Linked DNA regions of Neorhizobium galegae. Each later gene encodes a partner of the first gene's protein in a complex. Links are inferred from orthologs where the notes say so. Each region holds a gene or a part of one and is shown in the gene's direction. Other genes may lie near its edges. The genes, in order: LZK81_RS08390, eno and pnp.

What was found.
Region 2: the proteins of LZK81_RS08390 (region 1) and eno are in contact, whole or in part, in a solved structure (PDB 2FYM), measured with the Escherichia coli proteins. The link is inferred for Neorhizobium galegae from one-to-one orthologs.
Region 3: the proteins of LZK81_RS08390 (region 1) and pnp are in contact, whole or in part, in a cryo-EM structure (PDB 9QH0), measured with the Escherichia coli proteins. The link is inferred for Neorhizobium galegae from one-to-one orthologs.

Annotation. Positions count from the first base shown.
Region 1 is NZ_CP090095.1:1,673,702-1,677,396, reverse strand. Bases 131-3,673 are described here. They hold LZK81_RS08390 (Rne/Rng family ribonuclease), read left to right. Parts: upstream 131-488; coding sequence 489-3,473; downstream 3,474-3,673. UniProt on the Escherichia coli protein: Endoribonuclease that plays a central role in RNA processing and decay. Required for the maturation of 5S and 16S rRNAs and the majority of tRNAs. Also involved in the degradation of most mRNAs.
Region 2 is NZ_CP090095.1:1,955,536-1,958,585, forward strand. The notes cover bases 1-2,898. They hold eno (phosphopyruvate hydratase), read left to right. Parts: upstream 1-761; coding sequence 762-2,036; downstream 2,037-2,898. Other genes in these bases: kdsA (3-deoxy-8-phosphooctulonate synthase), read left to right, coding at 1-651; LZK81_RS09835 (FtsB family cell division protein), read left to right, coding at 2,199-2,516; pdhA (pyruvate dehydrogenase (acetyl-transferring) E1 component subunit alpha), read left to right, coding at 2,711-2,898. Outside these bases: more of pdhA, read left to right, coding at 2,899-3,050. UniProt on the Escherichia coli protein: Catalyzes the reversible conversion of 2-phosphoglycerate (2-PG) into phosphoenolpyruvate (PEP). It is essential for the degradation of carbohydrates via glycolysis.
Region 3 is NZ_CP090095.1:202,405-205,479, forward strand. Bases 142-3,064 are described here. They hold pnp (polyribonucleotide nucleotidyltransferase), read left to right. Parts: upstream 142-498; coding sequence 499-2,631; downstream 2,632-3,064. Other genes in these bases: rpsO (30S ribosomal protein S15), read left to right, coding at 142-163; LZK81_RS00940 (class I SAM-dependent methyltransferase), read left to right, coding at 2,722-3,064. Outside these bases: more of rpsO, read left to right, coding at 1-141; more of LZK81_RS00940, read left to right, coding at 3,065-3,075. UniProt on the Escherichia coli protein: Involved in mRNA degradation. Catalyzes the phosphorolysis of single-stranded polyribonucleotides processively in the 3'- to 5'-direction. Also involved, along with RNase II, in tRNA processing.

The DNA of each region.
Region 1 (3,695 bases):
ATTCCATCGAGAATATGGCAAACTTGGCTTTTCCCTTGCTATTGTGACAGATAAACCATACAACGCCCATGAGGGTTAAAGTGTTGACGGGATAGTCTGCCGATAGGCTGGCCAGCCTCTTCAGGACCTGGCGCCGAAGACCGACAGTCATCCGCCGTCGCTACACTTTTTCCTGATACACGATCCAACCGGCGGTGGCCGGAATAATACCGGGTGGCGTGCCACCCACCGCTCATGCGGAGCACATTCATCGGGCCCATGCGGGCCTATGGTATCGTCATTCTCGTTTGGTTTTTGATGTCGCGGCACAATTTTCAAAACCTGGAGAGACCGAGGGAGCAATGCTCCCCGTCATCTTTCCGGCTGCCGTCACAACCGCGCCTGACGGGAACATCTTTATCCGGCGCAACGACCGCATTGCATGACGGGCCTGTCCTCGTGGCAGGCTTTTCTGCATTCTCCCGGCGGCGCCGAGGAGCAGAATTTCAATGGCAGACAAAATGCTTATCGACGCGTCTCACGAAGAGGAGACGCGCGTAGTCGTCGTTCGCGGTAACCGGATCGAGGAGTTCGATTTCGAATCGCAGCATAAGAAACAGATACGCGGCAATATCTATCTGGCGAAGGTGACGAGGGTCGAACCCTCACTGCAGGCCGCTTTCGTCGACTACGGCGGGAACCGTCACGGCTTCCTCGCCTTTGCCGAAATCCATCCCGACTATTATCAGATCCCGCTTGCCGACCGTCAGGCGCTGATGCAGCAGGAAGCCGAGGATCAGCGCAAGATCGCCGAGGCGGAAGCTGCCGATCCGGTGGTCGACCTTGCCCACCAGGAACAGCCGGATATCGGCATTTCCATCCCTGCCCCCACCGCCGAGCCCGCAAGCGAAGCCGGCGCGGAAGCAGCCGAAACAGGCCCGGTCGAGGCTGTCGCTGGCGAGGAGACGGAAAAGCCGAAAGCCAAGCCGCGCCGCAGCCGCGCCCGCAAGAAGCCGGCAGAAGAAGCAGCGGCTCTCGAAGCCGGCGCATCCGAAGGCGAGGGCGTTCCCTCCTCCGAGAACAATGACGACGACGGTTCGACGCCCGGCGAAATGGCCGCGATGGTCGAAACCGATTCGATCTCGGAAGACGTCGATGCCCGCCGTGGCGGCCGCAACGACGATTTCGATGACGACGACGATGACGACCACGGCGAGAAGGAAGTGATCGAATCGGTCGGCGCCGAAGACGCCATGGAAGAAGTTCCGGAGCGCGTCGTGCGCAAGCCGCGCAAGCAGTACCGTATCCAGGAAGTCATCAAGCGCCGCCAGATCCTGCTCGTGCAGGTCGCCAAGGAAGAGCGCGGCAACAAGGGTGCGGCTCTCACCACCTATCTTTCGCTCGCCGGCCGTTATTCGGTGCTGATGCCGAACACCGCTCGTGGCGGCGGCATTTCCCGCAAGATCACCCAGCCGCAGGACCGCAAGCGCCTGAAGGAAATCGCCCGCGAGCTCGACGTGCCGCAGGGCATGGGCGTCATCCTGCGCACAGCCGGTGCGAACCGCACCCGCGTCGAGGTCAAGCGCGACTTCGAATACCTGATGCGCCTTTGGGAAAACGTCCGCACGCTGACACTGAGCTCGACCGCCCCTACCCTCGTCTACGAGGAAGGCTCGCTGATCAAGCGCTCGATCCGCGACCTCTACAACAAGGACATTTCCGAGATCATCGTCTCCGGCGAAGAAGGCTATCGTGAAGCGAAAGACTTCATGAAGATGCTGATGCCGAGCCATGCCAAGGTGGTCCAGCCCTATCGCGATCTGCATCCGATCTTCGCCCGCTCCGGCATCGAGGCGCAGCTCGACCGCATGCTGCAGCCGCAGGTGACGCTGAAGTCCGGCGGCTACCTGATCATGAACCAGACGGAAGCGCTCGTCGCCATCGACGTCAACTCCGGCCGCTCGACCCGCGAGCACTCGATCGAGGAAACCGCGCTCCAGACCAATCTGGAAGCGGCGGAAGAAGTCGCCCGTCAGCTTCGTCTGCGCGACCTTGCCGGCCTGATCGTCATCGACTTCATCGACATGGAAGAAAAGCGCAACAACCGCGCCGTCGAGAAGAAGCTGAAGGATTGCCTGAAGAACGACCGGGCCCGCATCCAGGTCGGCCGCATCTCGCATTTCGGCCTGCTTGAAATGTCGCGCCAGCGCATCCGCGCTTCGGTTCTCGAATCGACAACGCAGATCTGCACCCATTGCGGCGGCACCGGTCACGTGCGGTCGCAGTCGTCGGTCGCCCTGCATGTGCTGCGCGGCGTCGAGGAGTACCTGCTCAAGAACACCACGCACGACATCACCGTGCGCACGACGCCGGAAATCGCGCTCTATCTCCTCAACCACAAGCGCGCCAGCATCGTCGATTACGAGAACCGCTTCGGCGTCTCGATCTTCATCGAATCGGACGTCAGCATCGGCTCCAGCCATTTCGCGATCGATCGTGGCGAGCCGGTCGAAAACCCGGTCAAGATCGAAAGCCTGATGCAGTTCGCGGCCATCCCCGTCGAAGAGGACGATGACGACATCGTCATCGAGGCCGACGAGGAGGAGGAAGAAGAAGAAGAGACCGCCGCAGCGGCGGCGCAGCCGGCAGTTGCCAATGCCGAGCGCGCTCAGCAGCAGGGCGACGACCCGAACGGCCGCAAGCGCAAGCGCCGCCGGCGTCGTCGCAACCGCGGCGGAGAAAAGGGTGGAGATGCCCAGACCGCACAGGGCGGCAATGACGACATGGCCGATGGCGACGAGGACGGCGACGAAGGCGAGGACGATGTTTCCGAAGCCGGCGAAGCATCCGACGCAACGGTTGCCGCCGATTCGGACTCGGAAGAAAACCGCCGCAAGCGCCGCCGCCGCGGCAAGCGCGGTGGTCGTCGCAATCGCAACGGTGAGGACGGCCAGGAGCTGAGCGCTTCGGATGACGGCGACGCGGCCGACGAAGACGCATCCAGCGAAGACGTCGCGGCAGTGCCGGCGGCGGCCTTAGCGGAAGCCTCCGAAGAGGCCGCCGTCGAGGCTGTGCCGGCTCCCGCCGAGGCGGAAGCAGCACCTGGCGGCAAGCCAGAAGCCAAGCCGCGCCGTTCGCGTCGTGGCAAGGCGGCGACTGCGGCCGACATACCGGCTGCGGAAGAGGCGGCTGTGGTTGTTCCGGCTCCGGTGGAAACCGTCGTCGAGCAGGTCGAAGCGGCACTCGGCCAAGAGCCGCAGGCTCCCGAAGCCGCTCCGGTTGAAGCCACTCCTGCCGAAGAAGCTCCCGTCGCAGAGGCCAAGCAGGCCGATAGCGGCGAAGCAAAACCGGCACGGGCCAACCGCGCATCGAACATCTCCTCCTCCGTCGAGGCAGTGGTGAAGAGTTCCGATCCCGTGGCAGCGCCCGAGACCGAAGGCGATACGTCGAAGCCGAAGAAAGCCGGCTGGTGGCAGCGCCGCGGCTTCTTCTGAGCCTAACGAGAACCGACGAAACGGCCGCGCAAAACGCGGCCGTTTTTATTTTTGCCCTGCCCTGAGCCTCAGAAACTGGATCAACCGCCTGTCGAAGCGATTCCGAAAACGCGGATAGCCTGTTGAAATCAGACTCCATTCCGGCATCGGGTCCGCCATCCGACTAGGCGTCATACGCAGTTGTGAACTGGCGGAAACCGCCTGGACATGATTTTGAGGTTT
Region 2 (3,050 bases), 280 kb from region 1 along the record:
AAGGCCAACCGCACGTCGATTTCCGGCAAGCGCGGCATCGGGCTCGAAGAGTCCATGGAAATCTTCGCAGACCTGAAGCAGGAATTCGGCTTTCCGGTTCTGACCGACATTCATACGGAAGAACAATGCGCTGTCGTCGCAAAGACGGTGGACATCCTGCAGATCCCGGCTTTTCTGTCCCGCCAGACGGATCTGCTTGTCGCCGCCGCCAAGACCGGCCGCGTCATCAACGTCAAGAAGGGCCAGTTCCTGGCACCTTGGGACATGAAGAACGTGCTCGCCAAAATCACCCAGAGCGGCAACCCGAACGTTCTGCTGTGCGAGCGCGGCGCCTCCTTCGGCTACAACACGCTGGTCTCCGACATGCGTTCGCTGCCGATCATGGCGTCCATGGGCGCGCCGGTGATCTTCGATGCGACGCATTCCGTACAGCAGCCTGGCGGGCAGGGAGGCTCCACCGGAGGAGACCGCACCATGGTGCCGGTCCTCGCGCGGGCAGCGGTCGCCGTCGGCATAGCGGGCCTGTTCATCGAAACGCACGAGGATCCGGACAACGCGCCCTCGGACGGCCCCAACATGGTGCATCTGAAGGACATGCCGCGGCTGCTCGAAAAGCTGCTCGCGCTCGATGCCGTTGCCAAGGCGGCTTGAGCCCGCCCACAAAAAGCGCGCAAACTGCTTCGATTGTAATTTTCGTGTCATTGATTATGAGACATTTTCAGTGACCTCGTGACGTCAAGTCCAAACCCAGGGAGAGACCCTTGACCGCCATCACCGATATCATCGCTCGCGAAATTCTCGACAGCCGCGGCAATCCGACCGTAGAGGTGGATGTCTATCTGGAAGACGGTTCGATGGGCCGTGCGGCCGTTCCGTCGGGCGCCTCCACCGGCGCTCACGAAGCCGTCGAACTCCGCGACGGCGGCAAGCGCTATCACGGCAAGGGCGTCGAAAAGGCGGTCGAAGCCGTCAACACCGAGATCTTCGATGCGATCGGCGGTTTTGATGCCGAAAGCCAGATCCATATCGACAAGACGATGATCGCGCTCGATGGCACGCCGAACAAGTCGCGCCTCGGCGCCAATGCCATCCTCGGCGTCTCGCTCGCCGTCGCCAAGGCTGCCGCCGAAACGTCCGGCCTGCCGCTCTACCGGTATGTCGGCGGTCCGAACGCGCATGTCCTGCCGGTCCCGATGATGAACATCATCAACGGCGGCGCCCATGCCGACAACCCGATCGACTTCCAGGAATTCATGGTCATGCCGGTCGGCGCCGATACGCTGAAGGACGCCGTGCGCATGGGCTCGGAGATCTTCCACGTCCTCAGGAAGGAACTGGCGGCCCAGGGCCACAATACCAATGTCGGCGACGAAGGCGGTTTCGCACCGGGCCTGAAGAGCGCGTCGGAAGCCCTCGACTTCATCATGAAATCGGTCGAGAAGGCCGGTTACACGCCTGGCGACGACGTCTGCCTGGCGCTCGATTGCGCCTCGACTGAATTCTTCAAGAACGGCAAGTACGAAATGGAAGGCGAGGGCCGTACGCTCGAGCCGGAAGCCATGGCCGATTACCTGGCCGAGCTTGCAGCCAAGTACCCGATCATTTCGATCGAAGACGGCATGGCGGAAGACGATTGGGCCGGCTGGAAGTACCTGACCGACAAGATCGGCGCCAAGTGCCAGCTCGTCGGCGACGACCTGTTCGTCACCAATTCGGCGCGCCTGCGCGACGGCATAAAGATGGGTGTCGCCAACTCCATCCTCGTCAAGGTCAACCAGATCGGCTCGCTGTCGGAAACGCTCGATGCCGTCGAGACTGCCCACAAGGCGGCCTACACCGCCGTCATGTCGCACCGCTCGGGCGAAACCGAAGACTCGACGATCGCCGATCTCGCCGTGGCCACCAATTGCGGACAGATCAAGACCGGCTCGCTGTCGCGTTCCGACCGGCTTGCCAAGTACAACCAGCTCATCCGCATCGAGGAGATGCTGGGTCCGCAGGCCGTTTATGCCGGCCGCGGCATCCTGAAAGCCTGAGGCTTTTCAATCCGACATTTCCAATGAAAGCCCGCGTCAAAAGCGCGGGCTTTTTCGCGTCATGATTCTGGTCAACGATTGCTTAAGCAAGTTCTGCGAATTTGAAGCTCTGTTTCGGATCCGATTTGAGATCCCGTAAGCGTGGCAAGGCGTTAGAGCGGCATGTGGACAAAGCATCATAAGAAAAGAAGATTCGGCCGTTTTGCCCTTCCAGCCATCACAGTCGCGTTTCTTTCCTATTTCGGCTATCATTCCATCCACGGTGATCTCGGCCTGATCGCCACGGAGGAATTCGAACGTCAGCGGCAGGCGCGTGCAGGCGAGCTCGCAAAGTTGACCGCTCGGCGCGAGACGCTGGAGCGGCAGGTTCAGCTGATGAGCGACGGCTCGCTCGACAAGGACATGCTGGACGAGATCGCCCGCTATCAGCTGAATATTTCCCGGGGCGACGAAATCGTCATCTTCAACAACTACTTCTAAATTAACCTGATTTCGGTTAATTTTACATTTCTGTAACCTTTTCAGTAGGTTGCGCGGAATGTGAGCCATGCATTTATGGCATTGCTGGGGCAGCCTTTCTTGCCTATGGTACGCCCCGAAACCAGAGTGGGAATCTGGCGATACACGTCAGGGCGCAATCTCGCTCTCAACGCAGAACTCAAAGGGAGGGATGAATGGCGCCGACCAAGACCGCGTCTGTATCCGGCCGCAAACCAGCGGCAAAGTCTGCAATCAAATCTGCCTCGAAATCCTCCGCCAAGGAGTTTACGGGCAAGAATACGCCGGATTTCGGCAAGGATCAGGATCTTCACGCCTATCGTGAGATGCTCCTGATACGCCGTTTCGAGGAGAAGGCCGGCCAGCTCTACGGCATGGGCTTCATCGGCGGGTTCTGTCATCTCTATATCGGCCAGGAAGCGGTCGTCGTCGGCATGCAGATGGCGCAGCAGGACGGTGACCAGGTTATCACCGCCTATCGCGACCACGGGCACATGCTGGCAACCGGCATGAACG
Region 3 (3,075 bases), 1.5 Mb from region 1 along the record:
CAACAACCTGACGGGTCACTTCAAGGATCACAAGAAGGACAACCACTCGCGTCGTGGTCTTCTGACCATGGTTTCCACCCGTCGCTCGCTTCTTGATTATCTCAAGAAGAAGGACGAGGCCCGTTACAGCAAGATCATTGCTGCTCTGGGTATTCGCCGCTAAAAATTTCCGGTGGGCGTTCTTGGGGCGCCTGCCGGTTCTTTATTCGGGCCAAGGTCCGATGAAATGTTTGCGCTACGCCCTAGTTCGCGTGGTGACTGCCCGCAGACCCGGATGGGCCGGATCTGCCAAACAAACCGTTGACCTGTCATGGGGCAGGATTGCCGGATGCTTTCGGCCAAAGCCCTCGGGGCTTTAGCCGCGGCTCCTTTTCCAGGATGCCGGTGATGCAAAGCCTCCCGTTGTCTTGCCCATGATGTGTCACATTGATTGCGGTCGACTGTGCGCTGCGCCCCATATCGGCGATGCGTGTGCTCCCGCATTGAAGGACAAGACATATGTTCAATACACATTCCGTCGAAATCGAATGGGCAGGCCGCCCGCTGAGACTGGAAACGGGCAAGATCGCCCGTCAGGCTGACGGCGCGGTTCTCGCGACCTACGGCGAGACCGTCGTTCTCGCGACCGTCGTTTCCGCCAAGGCTCCGAAGCCTGGCCAGGATTTCTTCCCGCTCACCGTCAACTACCAGGAAAAGACCTATGCCGCCGGCAAGATCCCGGGCGGCTATTTCAAGCGCGAAGGCCGCCCGTCGGAAAAGGAAACGCTGGTTTCCCGCCTGATCGACCGCCCGATCCGCCCGCTCTTCCCGGAAGGCTACAAGAACGACACCCAGGTCGTCGTTACCGTCGTGCAGCACGACCTTGAGAACGATCCGGACGTTTTGTCGATGGTCGCGGCTTCCGCAGCGCTGACGCTCTCCGGCGTTCCCTTCATGGGCCCGGTCGGCGGCGCTCGCGTCGGTTACATCAACGGCGAATACGTTCTGAACCCGCATCTCGACGAGATGGACGAGTCCACCCTCGACCTCATTGTCGCCGGTACGGGCGATGCCGTCCTGATGGTTGAATCCGAAGCCAAGGAACTCAACGAAGACATCATGCTCGGCGCCGTCATGTTCGGCCACCGCGGTTTCCAGCCGGTCATCGACGCGATCATCAAGCTCGCTGAAGTCGCCGCCAAGGAACCCCGCGAATTCGAACCGGAAGACCATTCCGAGCTCGAAGCCGAAATGCTGAAGCATTTCGAAGCCGAGCTTCGCGAAGGCTACAAGATCACCCAGAAGGCTGACCGTTACGCAGCCGTCGACGCCGTCAAGGCGAAGGTCAAGGCTCACTTCTTCCCGGAAGGCGTCGAGCCGAAGTACAATGCTGAAGTCATCGGCGCCGTCTTCAAGCACCTGCAGGCCAAGATCGTTCGCTGGAACATCCTCGACACCAAGAGCCGCATCGACGGCCGCGACCTTGAAACCGTTCGTCCGATCGTCTCGGAAGTCGGCATCCTGCCGCGCACCCACGGTTCGGCCCTCTTCACCCGCGGCGAGACCCAGGCGATCGTTGTCGCCACGCTCGGCACCGGCGAAGACGAGCAGTACGTCGACAGCCTGACGGGCATGTACAAGGAGCGCTTCCTCCTCCATTACAACTTCCCTCCCTACTCGGTCGGTGAAACTGGCCGCATGGGCTCCCCGGGCCGCCGCGAAATCGGCCATGGCAAGCTCGCATGGCGCGCCATCCGCCCGATGCTGCCGACCGTCGAGCAGTTCCCCTACACGCTGCGCGTCGTTTCCGAAATCACCGAGTCCAACGGCTCGTCTTCGATGGCGACCGTCTGCGGCACCTCGCTCGCACTGATGGACGCCGGCGTTCCGCTGGCCAAGCCGGTTGCCGGCATCGCCATGGGCCTCATCCTCGAGGGTGAACGCTTCGCAGTTCTCTCCGACATCCTCGGCGACGAAGACCACCTCGGCGACATGGACTTCAAGGTCGCGGGTACTGCCGACGGCATCACCTCGCTGCAGATGGACATCAAGATCGCCGGCATCACCGAAGAGATCATGAAGGTCGCGCTCGGTCAGGCACAGGGCGGTCGCAAGCACATCCTCGGCGAAATGGCCAATGCCATCACCGAGAGCCGCGGCCAGCTCGGCGAATTCGCACCGCGCATCGAAGTGATGAACATCCCGGTCGACAAGATCCGCGAAGTCATCGGTTCGGGCGGCAAGGTCATCCGCGAAATCGTCGAAAAGACCGGCGCCAAGATCAACATCGAGGACGACGGCACCGTCAAGATCGCTTCGTCTTCCGGCAAGGAAATCGAAGCGGCCCGCAAGTGGATCCACTCGATCGTTGCCGAGCCGGAAGTTGGCGCTATCTATGAAGGCACGGTCGTCAAGACCGCCGACTTCGGTGCTTTCGTGAACTTCTTCGGCGCCCGCGACGGCCTCGTGCACATCTCGCAGCTCGCTTCCGAGCGTGTTGCCAAGACCCAGGACGTCGTCAAGGAAGGCGACAAGGTCTGGGTCAAGCTGATGGGCTTCGACGAGCGCGGCAAGGTTCGCCTGTCGATGAAGGTCGTCGACCAGGCCACCGGCCAGGAACTCAAGAAGGCTGAAGGCGAAGCCGCCGAATAAGGCCTTCTTCTTCCGAGACATCGAGGCGCGGAAGCTCTTCCGCGCCTTTTGTTTATCTGCTGTTACGAGACCGAACCCACGAGACTAGCCATGAGCCGAGACGCCCTGAAAACCCTGTTCCACCCCTTCGATACCGAGGCGGTTCCCATGCCCGGCGAAGGCGAGCGTGTGCTCTTCCTGGGCGCCGAGGCGGGCAACGCCTTGCCCGAGGGGTTTGCAGCCGAGATCACCGCAGTACAGTCGTTTCGGCCTCTGTTCCGCGCCTTGAGCGAAGGCGCCTTTCCCGAGGCCGAGGGTGACAGTTATGACTTTGGGCTGGTGCTTTGCGGCAAGCATCGCGGCGAGAACGAGAACCGCGTGGCCGAGGCTCTGGAGCGCGTCAGAACAGGCGGCGTGATCATTGTGGCCGGCGGTAAGGAAGACGGCATCCAGCCGCTTCGCAAC